DNA from 3 places in the Bacillus sp. Pc3 genome. Region 3 is predicted to be linked to each of the others. Evidence: a T-box and tRNA genes for the amino acid it is inferred to sense, from the RefSeq annotation. Region 3 holds a T-box; the other regions hold tRNA genes.
What was found. A T-box is a leader RNA that pairs with one kind of tRNA and senses whether it is charged. The one in region 3 lies ahead of serS (serine--tRNA ligase), so its partner is inferred to be a tRNA-Ser.
Positions count from the first base shown of each region.

Region 1: it encodes a tRNA-Ser, which carries the amino acid that the T-box ahead of serS (serine--tRNA ligase) is inferred to sense. The anticodon was not compared.
Region 2: it encodes a tRNA-Ser, which carries the amino acid that the T-box ahead of serS (serine--tRNA ligase) is inferred to sense. The anticodon was not compared.

Region 1 covers NZ_CP010406.1:1,206,416-1,209,661, reverse strand. Annotated here, with positions in the region: rRNA gene SB24_RS05485 (23S ribosomal RNA) at 1-1,333, shown strand, start outside; rRNA gene rrf (5S ribosomal RNA) at 1,436-1,551, shown strand; tRNA gene SB24_RS05475 (tRNA-Asn) at 1,561-1,635, shown strand; tRNA gene SB24_RS05470 (tRNA-Ser) at 1,641-1,731, shown strand; tRNA gene SB24_RS05465 (tRNA-Glu) at 1,768-1,839, shown strand; tRNA gene SB24_RS05460 (tRNA-Val) at 1,850-1,925, shown strand; tRNA gene SB24_RS05455 (tRNA-Met) at 1,933-2,009, shown strand; tRNA gene SB24_RS05450 (tRNA-Asp) at 2,017-2,093, shown strand; tRNA gene SB24_RS05445 (tRNA-Phe) at 2,104-2,179, shown strand; tRNA gene SB24_RS05440 (tRNA-Thr) at 2,183-2,255, shown strand; tRNA gene SB24_RS05435 (tRNA-Tyr) at 2,267-2,351, shown strand; tRNA gene SB24_RS05430 (tRNA-Trp) at 2,362-2,435, shown strand; tRNA gene SB24_RS05425 (tRNA-His) at 2,465-2,540, shown strand; tRNA gene SB24_RS05420 (tRNA-Gln) at 2,550-2,621, shown strand; tRNA gene SB24_RS05415 (tRNA-Gly) at 2,675-2,749, shown strand; tRNA gene SB24_RS05410 (tRNA-Cys) at 2,756-2,826, shown strand; tRNA gene SB24_RS05405 (tRNA-Leu) at 2,834-2,922, shown strand; tRNA gene SB24_RS05400 (tRNA-Leu) at 3,168-3,246, shown strand, end outside.
Region 2 covers NZ_CP010406.1:3,080,198-3,083,443, forward strand. Annotated here, with positions in the region: rRNA gene SB24_RS14710 (23S ribosomal RNA) at 1-316, shown strand, start outside; rRNA gene rrf (5S ribosomal RNA) at 367-482, shown strand; tRNA gene SB24_RS14720 (tRNA-Val) at 506-581, shown strand; tRNA gene SB24_RS14725 (tRNA-Thr) at 611-686, shown strand; tRNA gene SB24_RS14730 (tRNA-Lys) at 724-799, shown strand; tRNA gene SB24_RS14735 (tRNA-Leu) at 810-893, shown strand; tRNA gene SB24_RS14740 (tRNA-Gly) at 903-977, shown strand; tRNA gene SB24_RS14745 (tRNA-Leu) at 997-1,082, shown strand; tRNA gene SB24_RS14750 (tRNA-Arg) at 1,092-1,168, shown strand; tRNA gene SB24_RS14755 (tRNA-Pro) at 1,186-1,262, shown strand; tRNA gene SB24_RS14760 (tRNA-Ala) at 1,267-1,339, shown strand; tRNA gene SB24_RS14765 (tRNA-Met) at 1,359-1,435, shown strand; tRNA gene SB24_RS14770 (tRNA-Ile) at 1,438-1,514, shown strand; tRNA gene SB24_RS14775 (tRNA-Ser) at 1,522-1,614, shown strand; tRNA gene SB24_RS14780 (tRNA-Met) at 1,634-1,710, shown strand; tRNA gene SB24_RS14785 (tRNA-Asp) at 1,718-1,794, shown strand; tRNA gene SB24_RS14790 (tRNA-Phe) at 1,805-1,880, shown strand; tRNA gene SB24_RS14795 (tRNA-His) at 1,901-1,976, shown strand; tRNA gene SB24_RS14800 (tRNA-Gly) at 1,985-2,058, shown strand; tRNA gene SB24_RS14805 (tRNA-Ile) at 2,074-2,150, shown strand; tRNA gene SB24_RS14810 (tRNA-Asn) at 2,161-2,235, shown strand; tRNA gene SB24_RS14815 (tRNA-Ser) at 2,239-2,329, shown strand; tRNA gene SB24_RS14820 (tRNA-Glu) at 2,333-2,404, shown strand; gene SB24_RS14825 (TspO/MBR family protein) at 2,440-2,910, opposite strand; gene SB24_RS14830 (TraR/DksA C4-type zinc finger protein) at 3,067-3,246, opposite strand, start outside.
Region 3 covers NZ_CP010406.1:2,033,280-2,036,525, forward strand. Annotated here, with positions in the region: gene SB24_RS09650 (glycerate kinase) at 1-43, shown strand, start outside; gene serS (serine--tRNA ligase) at 54-1,331, opposite strand; T-box leader at 1,386-1,598, opposite strand; gene pdxT (pyridoxal 5'-phosphate synthase glutaminase subunit PdxT) at 1,651-2,241, opposite strand; gene pdxS (pyridoxal 5'-phosphate synthase lyase subunit PdxS) at 2,263-3,147, opposite strand.

The DNA.
Region 1 (3,246 bases), 830 kb from region 3:
TCCTGATTCCACACTGCCAAGAAAAGCCTCTAGCGAGGTGAGAGGTGCCCGTACCGCAAACCGACACAGGTAGGCGAGGAGAGAATCCTAAGGTGATCGAGAGAACTCTCGTTAAGGAACTCGGCAAAATGACCCCGTAACTTCGGGAGAAGGGGTGCTCTGTTAGGGTGCAAGCCCGAGAGAGCCGCAGTGAATAGGCCCAGGCGACTGTTTAGCAAAAACACAGGTCTCTGCGAAGCCGTAAGGCGAAGTATAGGGGCTGACGCCTGCCCGGTGCTGGAAGGTTAAGAGGAGCGCTTAGCGTAAGCGAAGGTGCGAATTGAAGCCCCAGTAAACGGCGGCCGTAACTATAACGGTCCTAAGGTAGCGAAATTCCTTGTCGGGTAAGTTCCGACCCGCACGAAAGGCGCAACGATCTGGGCACTGTCTCAACGAGAGACTCGGTGAAATTATAGTACCTGTGAAGATGCAGGTTACCCGCGACAGGACGGAAAGACCCCGTGGAGCTTTACTGCAGCCTGATATTGAATGTTGGTACAGCTTGTACAGGATAGGTAGGAGCCTTGGAAACCGGAGCGCCAGCTTCGGTGGAGGCATCGGTGGGATACTACCCTGGCTGTATTGACCTTCTAACCCGCCGCCCTTATCGGGCGGGGAGACAGTGTCAGGTGGGCAGTTTGACTGGGGCGGTCGCCTCCTAAAAGGTAACGGAGGCGCCCAAAGGTTCCCTCAGAATGGTTGGAAATCATTCGCAGAGTGTAAAGGCACAAGGGAGCTTGACTGCGAGACCTACAAGTCGAGCAGGGACGAAAGTCGGGCTTAGTGATCCGGTGGTTCCGCATGGAAGGGCCATCGCTCAACGGATAAAAGCTACCCCGGGGATAACAGGCTTATCTCCCCCAAGAGTCCACATCGACGGGGAGGTTTGGCACCTCGATGTCGGCTCATCGCATCCTGGGGCTGTAGTCGGTCCCAAGGGTTGGGCTGTTCGCCCATTAAAGCGGTACGCGAGCTGGGTTCAGAACGTCGTGAGACAGTTCGGTCCCTATCCGTCGCGGGCGCAGGAAATTTGAGAGGAGCTGTCCTTAGTACGAGAGGACCGGGATGGACGCACCGCTGGTGTACCAGTTGTTCTGCCAAGGGCATCGCTGGGTAGCTATGTGCGGACGGGATAAGTGCTGAAAGCATCTAAGCATGAAGCCCCCCTCAAGATGAGATTTCCCATTCCGCAAGGAAGTAAGATCCCTGAAAGATGATCAGGTTGATAGGTCTGAGGTGGAAGTGTGGCGACACATGGAGCTGACAGATACTAATCGATCGAGGACTTAACCAATTTGAATGTATGCTTACTGTTATCTAGTTTTGAGAGAATTTTTTTAAAAAAACTCTTGCTTTTTCTGAAATACATAGTATAATAATACATGTCACTAAAATGTCTGGTGATGATGGCGAAGAGGTCACACCCGTTCCCATGCCGAACACGGAAGTTAAGCTCTTCAGCGCCGATGGTAGTCGGGGGTTTCCCCCTGTGAGAGTAGGACATCGCCAGGCAGACTTCATTCCGCAGTAGCTCAGTGGTAGAGCTATCGGCTGTTAACCGATCGGTCGTAGGTTCGAATCCTACCTGCGGAGCCATTTATGGAGAGCTGTCCGAGTGGCCGAAGGAGCACGATTGGAAATCGTGTAGGCGGTAACCCCGTCTCAAGGGTTCGAATCCCTTGCTCTCCGCCACTAATTATCAATACATAACAAACGAAAAAATACCAGGGCCCGTTGGTCAAGCGGTTAAGACACCGCCCTTTCACGGCGGTAACACGGGTTCGAATCCCGTACGGGTCACTTATATGATGGAGGATTAGCTCAGCTGGGAGAGCATCTGCCTTACAAGCAGAGGGTCGGCGGTTCGAGCCCGTCATCCTCCACCATTATCATCGCGGGGTGGAGCAGTTCGGTAGCTCGTCGGGCTCATAACCCGAAGGTCGCAGGTTCAAATCCTGCCCCCGCAACCAAAAAAATGGTCCGGTAGTTCAGTTGGTTAGAATGCCTGCCTGTCACGCAGGAGGTCGCGGGTTCGAGTCCCGTCCGGACCGCCATTTATAAAAAGGCTCGGTAGCTCAGTTGGTAGAGCAACGGACTGAAAATCCGTGTGTCGGCGGTTCGATTCCGTCCCGAGCCACCATTTGCCGGTCTAGCTCAATTGGTAGAGCAACTGACTTGTAATCAGTAGGTTGGGGGTTCAAGTCCTCTGGCCGGCACTCTAAATGATGGAGGGGTAGCGAAGTGGCTAAACGCGGCGGACTGTAAATCCGCTCCCTCAGGGTTCGGCAGTTCGAATCTGCCCCCCTCCACCATTTTATAAATAGGGGCATAGTTTAACGGTAGAACAGAGGTCTCCAAAACCTCCGGTGTGGGTTCGATTCCTACTGCCCCTGCCACTATTTTATTTATTCATCTTCAGATTATGGCGGTTGTGGCGAAGTGGTTAACGCACCAGATTGTGGCTCTGGCACTCGTGGGTTCGATTCCCATCAATCGCCCCATTTTATCATTGGGCTATAGCCAAGCGGTAAGGCAACGGACTTTGACTCCGTCATGCGTTGGTTCGAATCCAGCTAGCCCAGTTGCATTTTTTTAAAAACAACAGCATAAGATGTATTAAGTTCTTTTACATGTTGCGGAAGTAGTTCAGTGGTAGAACATCACCTTGCCAAGGTGGGGGTCGCGGGTTCGAATCCCGTCTTCCGCTCCAAATTACGGCGGCATAGCCAAGTGGTAAGGCAGAGGTCTGCAAAACCTTTATCCCCGGTTCGAATCCGGGTGTCGCCTTTCTATTGCCGGGGTGGTGGAATTGGCAGACACACAGGACTTAAAATCCTGCGGTAGGTGACTACCGTGCCGGTTCAAGTCCGGCCCTCGGCACCAATTTAACTTTGAACGAACTATGTTAAATTGGTCATCAGTTTTCACATTATAAAACATATATGAGAGTGATTTGCATATTGCAGATCACTTTTTTTATATAATAAAAACGTAATGACTATCAATATAAGTTTCTTGCTTGTATCGCATATACTGCATTACCATTTAAAAAACTTTGCTAAAACCGTTGACGTTTTATGAAATACATGTTATATTTATATACGTCGGTTGAACACGACGCATTACATGCCGGTGTGGCGGAATTGGCAGACGCGCACGACTCAAAATCGTGTTCCTTCTGGAGTGCCGGTTCGACCCCGGCCACCG
Region 2 (3,246 bases), 1.0 Mb from region 3:
TTCAGAACGTCGTGAGACAGTTCGGTCCCTATCCGTCGCGGGCGCAGGAAATTTGAGAGGAGCTGTCCTTAGTACGAGAGGACCGGGATGGACGCACCGCTGGTGTACCAGTTGTTCTGCCAAGGGCATCGCTGGGTAGCTATGTGCGGACGGGATAAGTGCTGAAAGCATCTAAGCATGAAGCCCCCCTCAAGATGAGATTTCCCATTCCGCAAGGAAGTAAGATCCCTGAAAGATGATCAGGTTGATAGGTCTGAGGTGGAAGTGTGGCGACACATGGAGCTGACAGATACTAATCGATCGAGGACTTAACCAATTTGAATGTATGCTTACTGTTATCTAGTTTTGAGAGAACACTCTCAATGGTTTGGTGGCGATAGCGAAGAGGTCACACCCGTTCCCATGCCGAACACGGAAGTTAAGCTCTTCAGCGCCGATGGTAGTCGGGGGTTTCCCCCTGTGAGAGTAGGACGCCGCCAAGCTATTACACGTAAGTGTAATATATGGAGGATTAGCTCAGCTGGGAGAGCATCTGCCTTACAAGCAGAGGGTCGGCGGTTCGAGCCCGTCATCCTCCACCATTCCTATCATACATAAGTTGGCGTATTAAGCCGGTGTAGCTCAATTGGTAGAGCAACTGACTTGTAATCAGTAGGTTGGGGGTTCAAGTCCTCTTGCCGGCACCACCTTTATATGTTATACTATATAAGTCTCTTGTAATAAGAGCCATTAGCTCAGTTGGTAGAGCATCTGACTTTTAATCAGAGGGTCGAAGGTTCGAGTCCTTCATGGCTCACCATGTTTTTCTTGCGGATGTGGCGGAATTGGCAGACGCGCTAGAATCAGGCTCTAGTGTCTTTACAGACGTGGGGGTTCAAGTCCCTTCATCCGCATTGCCAAACGCGGAAGTAGTTCAGTGGTAGAACATCACCTTGCCAAGGTGGGGGTCGCGGGTTCGAATCCCGTCTTCCGCTCCAACTATACTATATCATCCATGCCGGGGTGGTGGAATTGGCAGACACACAGGACTTAAAATCCTGCGGTAGGTGACTACCGTGCCGGTTCAAGTCCGGCCCTCGGCACTTATTGTTGCGCCCGTAGCTCAATTGGATAGAGCGTTTGACTACGGATCAAAAGGTTAGGGGTTCGACTCCTCTCGGGCGCGCCATACATACTTTTGAAAAACGGGAAGTAGCTCAGCTTGGTAGAGCACATGGTTTGGGACCATGGGGTCGCAGGTTCGAATCCTGTCTTCCCGACCATTTTGGGGCCTTAGCTCAGCTGGGAGAGCGCCTGCTTTGCACGCAGGAGGTCAGCGGTTCGATCCCGCTAGGCTCCACTTGATTTTAATTGTTTTTGGCGGTGTAGCTCAGCTGGCTAGAGCGTACGGTTCATACCCGTGAGGTCGGGGGTTCGATCCCCTCCGCCGCTACCATTGGACCTTTAGCTCAGTTGGTTAGAGCAGACGGCTCATAACCGTCCGGTCGTAGGTTCGAGTCCTACAAGGTCCACCACTTATACGGAGGAATACCCAAGTCTGGCTGAAGGGATCGGTCTTGAAAACCGACAGGGGTGTCAAAGCCCGCGGGGGTTCGAATCCCTCTTCCTCCGCCATATCTAATTTAATTATCATCGCGGGGTGGAGCAGTTCGGTAGCTCGTCGGGCTCATAACCCGAAGGTCGCAGGTTCAAATCCTGCCCCCGCAACCAAAAAAATGGTCCGGTAGTTCAGTTGGTTAGAATGCCTGCCTGTCACGCAGGAGGTCGCGGGTTCGAGTCCCGTCCGGACCGCCATTTATAAAAAGGCTCGGTAGCTCAGTTGGTAGAGCAACGGACTGAAAATCCGTGTGTCGGCGGTTCGATTCCGTCCCGAGCCACCATTTAATTTAATATTGTTTTGGCGGTTGTGGCGAAGTGGTTAACGCACCAGATTGTGGCTCTGGCACTCGTGGGTTCGATTCCCATCAATCGCCCCAAACAACATGCGGGTGTAGTTTAGTGGTAAAACCTCAGCCTTCCAAGCTGATGTCGTGGGTTCGATTCCCATCACCCGCTCCATTTTTATATTGTCATGGGCCTGTAGCTCAGCTGGTTAGAGCGCACGCCTGATAAGCGTGAGGTCGGTGGTTCGAGTCCACTCAGGCCCACCATGATGATTTTTCCACAGTAGCTCAGTGGTAGAGCTATCGGCTGTTAACCGATCGGTCGCAGGTTCGAATCCTGCCTGTGGAGCCATACGGAGAAGTACTCAAGTGGCTGAAGAGGCGCCCCTGCTAAGGGTGTAGGTCGTGTAAGCGGCGCGAGGGTTCAAATCCCTCCTTCTCCGCCATAAGGCCCGTTGGTCAAGCGGTTAAGACACCGCCCTTTCACGGCGGTAACACGGGTTCGAATCCCGTACGGGTCATTAAAAAAACCTTGCATACTATGCAAGGTTTTTTATTATGCGTTCATAGTGTAAATGGTAAAAGACAAGTATGTGGCAAAAGCGCTCCATAATAAATAAGGAACCAGAAGCCAGGCTGAAGCTTTACTGTATTTACCGGCAATGAGCAACAGAATGAGTGTTGTCACAGCCACAAGCAGGCAATCGATAGATGCAGCAAGCAAATTTTTCTGTGTGAATTGAAAATAGCTGAATCCTTGATTCACGATATAATTGATGAGAAGCATCACCCAAAAAGCTTTGGATTCTTTACATGAAAACTTTGCGTATATCAAGGCTGCTGAGAGCGAAATAAGCGCAAACAAAACCGCCCATATGATGCCGATCACTGATCCGCTCGGCGTCCAGTCAGGTTTTTGCAGCGCGTCATACCATTCCCGGTCGATGGGAAAGAGAACCCCCGCTAAAGAAAACAAGACATATGTAATGATAAATACAATAATCGCACCGATATACTTCTTTTTCATTTGTTCCCTCCGTCATTCAATGTCAATACGTTAGTTCCCTTTTTTGGAAAGATTAAACCTTTTAAAAGGTTTATGCATCATTAAGTGTATGAGTTTTCAGTGTGAAAATGCATCAAACCATTTATTTGTATTCAAAAACCCCGGCAGGCCGGGGTTTTAATCAGCATGAAGATCGCCAAAGGTCGTCATAATTCCTTCTTCGTCCAGTTCCTGTTCATATTTTTCGTGTGCTTTGCTTGGATACACGGAAATGTTTTTTCCGGTAATATCTGTCGCGATAAAGTTTTCATAATCCTCAGCATAGCCGATGTTTTCTTCTGAGTTCATTGTCATATC
Region 3 (3,246 bases):
TGCCGCCGCTCTATACCGGGCAGCAAAAAAGGCGCGCCTCTAGGGCGCACCTTTTATGGTTTGATGACTTCTTTATTTCCCATATAAGGACGAAGCACTTTCGGAATGATGACACTTCCGTCTTCCTGCTGATAGTTTTCTAAGATGGCAGCTACTGTTCTGCCGACTGCCAGCCCTGAACCGTTTAATGTATGCACATGCTCCGGCTTGCCTTTCGCTTCGCGTCTGAATCGAATGTTTGCGCGTCTCGCCTGGAAGGCCTCAAAGTTACTGCAAGAAGAAATTTCACGGTATGTGTCTTGGCTTGGAATCCATACCTCAATATCGTACTTTTTCGCGGCTGTAAAGCCGAGATCACCGGTACACATGCTCATGACACGATACGGCAGTTCAAGCAGCTGAAGCACCCGCTCAGCTTGATTTGTCAGTTTTTCAAGCTCTTCATAAGAATCTTCCGGCTTCACGAATTTCACAAGCTCAACCTTGTTGAACTGATGCTGGCGGATCAAACCGCGTGTATCACGACCGGCAGATCCCGCTTCTGAACGGAAGCAAGCGCTGAATGCGGCATAATTGATTGGCAGGTTCTCACCAGATAAGATTTCATCGCGGTGCATATTTGTAATCGGCACTTCCGCCGTCGGAATTAAGAAATAATCCTCTTCTCTGATTTTAAAAGCATCCTCTTCAAATTTAGGAAGCTGTCCCGTACCTGTCATGCTCGTACGGTTTACCATATAAGGAGGAATGACTTCCGTGTAATCATATTCATCAACGTGAAGATCCAGCATAAAGTTGTAGAGCGCTCGTTCGAGGCGGGCGCCTAATCCTTTATAAAACACAAACCGGCTGCCTGTTACTTTTGAGGCGCGTTCGAAATCAAGAATGTTTAAATGGTCTGCGATATCCCAATGCGGTTTCGGCTCATATGAAAATGCCGGCGCCTCTCCCCACTTGCGAATTTCAATGTTATCATCTTCCGTTTCCCCGACGGGCACTGAATCGTGCGGGATGTTCGGAATAGACAGAAGGATGGTTTCGAGCGTCGTTTCGACAGTACGAAGCTCTTCATCAAGCTTCTTAATTTCTTCGCCCACTTCGCGCATCTCTTTAATAATATGATCAGCGTCTTTTTTCTCCCGTTTCAAAACGGCGACCTGCTGAGACACTTCATTGCGTTTTCCCTTCAGTTCTTCTACTTTACCGATAAGCTCTCTTCTCTTTTCGTCCAGCTCTTCAAACTTGTCAAAGTCAGATAAGTCTTCGCCTTTTGGAATGAGCTTCGCTTTTACCTCTTGAAAATTGGCTCTCAGCACCTTCGTATCAATCATGCCTAACAACTCCTATCTGTTTTTATCGAAAATAAAAAAGAGCCCTCATCCCCTAAAAGGGACGAGAGCTCTCGCGTTGCCACCCTGATTGAAAACAAGCTCACACTTGCTTCCCGCTTTAACACATAACGGTTTTCCCGTAAATGCCTACTTGTTTTCAGCATTTCGCTCAAGGACGGATTCGGACAGCATCTTTCACCGATTCGCACCACCCATCGGCTCTCTTTGAAAGAGAGGCTTCCTACTGCTTCCTGTCAACGCTTTTCGATCTTTATTTGTGTTTATAATGTACTATAAGTATCAGCGGTTTTCAACTGTTTTATACAGCTGTTTCCTGCTTATGCTTTTCCGCCATCTTCACAAACAGCTCTGTCACCCGGTGATCATCTGTCAGTTCAGGATGGAACGAGCAGCCGAGGAAATTCCCCTGCTTTGCAGCCACGATGCGTCCGTTATGCTCACAAAGCACTTCAACATCTTCTCCGGCTTCTAAAATATGCGGCGCGCGAATAAATACACCCGTAAAAGGCTCATCAAGGCCTTTAATCGTCAGATCAGCTTCAAAGCTGTCGACCTGACGGCCAAAGGAGTTACGCTCGACGACAACGTTTAACAGCCCTAAATGAGCGTTATCCGTTCCCGCTATCTCTTTGGCTAAAATAATCAGACCGGCGCATGTGCCGAACATCGGCTTGCCTTGGGCGGCAAACTCGCGAAGCGGCTCCATAAAATGATACGTATCCATTAAACGCCGCATCGTCGTGCTTTCCCCGCCCGGCAGGATTAAGCCGTCGATGTCATTCAGCTGTTCAGGACGCTTAATGACGACACCTTTTGAACCACATGCTTCAATTGAACGAATATGTTCTCTTACTGCTCCTTGAAGTCCAAGTACACCAATTGTTAACATGCTTCCAGCTCTCCTATGGTTTTACCAGCCGCGTTCTTGCATACGCTGTTCCGGCAATAGATTTGAGATTTCGATTCCTTTCATCGCTGTGCCTAATTCTTTAGAAAGCTCAGCGATCAGTTTGTAGTCTGTGTAATGAGTCGTTGCTTCAACAATTGCTTTGGCGAATTTAGCAGGGTTGTCTGATTTGAAAATACCTGAACCGACAAATACGCCGTCAGCGCCAAGCTGCATCATCAATGCCGCATCAGCAGGCGTCGCTACTCCGCCGGCAGCAAAGTTCACTACAGGCAGTTTGCCGTCACGCTTGATTTGAAGAAGCAGTTCATAAGGAGCGCCGAGGTTTTTAGCTTCAGTCATCAGCTCATCATCGCTCATCGCAACAACTTTGCGCACTTGCGCGTTTACTTTTCTCATATGGCGGACAGCTTCCACAATGTTTCCTGTTCCCGGTTCGCCTTTTGTACGAAGCATGGAAGCTCCTTCGGCGATACGGCGCGTTGCTTCACCGAGATCACGGCAGCCGCATACGAACGGGACTGTATATTCGTTTTTATTTAAATGAAATTCTTCGTCAGCCGGAGTCAGAACTTCACTTTCATCGATGTAATCTACTCCCATTGCTTCAAGGACACGCGCTTCAACGATATGTCCGATACGCGCTTTTGCCATTACGGGAATGGATACAGCATTCATTACTTCTTCAACGATTGTCGGATCAGCCATGCGGGCAACACCGCCGGCAGCGCGAATATCAGCCGGAACGCGTTCTAACGCCATTACGGCAACAGCTCCCGCCTCTTCCGCAATCTTCGCTTGTTCAGCATTTACAACGTCCATGATGACGCCGCCTTTTTGCATTTCCGCCATGCCGCGTTTTACACGATCAGTACCTGTTTGAGCCATTATTTGGTCCCCCTAGTCAATGTATAGTTAGATAATTTCTATCTCTTATTGTATCCCAGAAATACAATATTTCATATGGGTATTCTTATTTTACAGCGA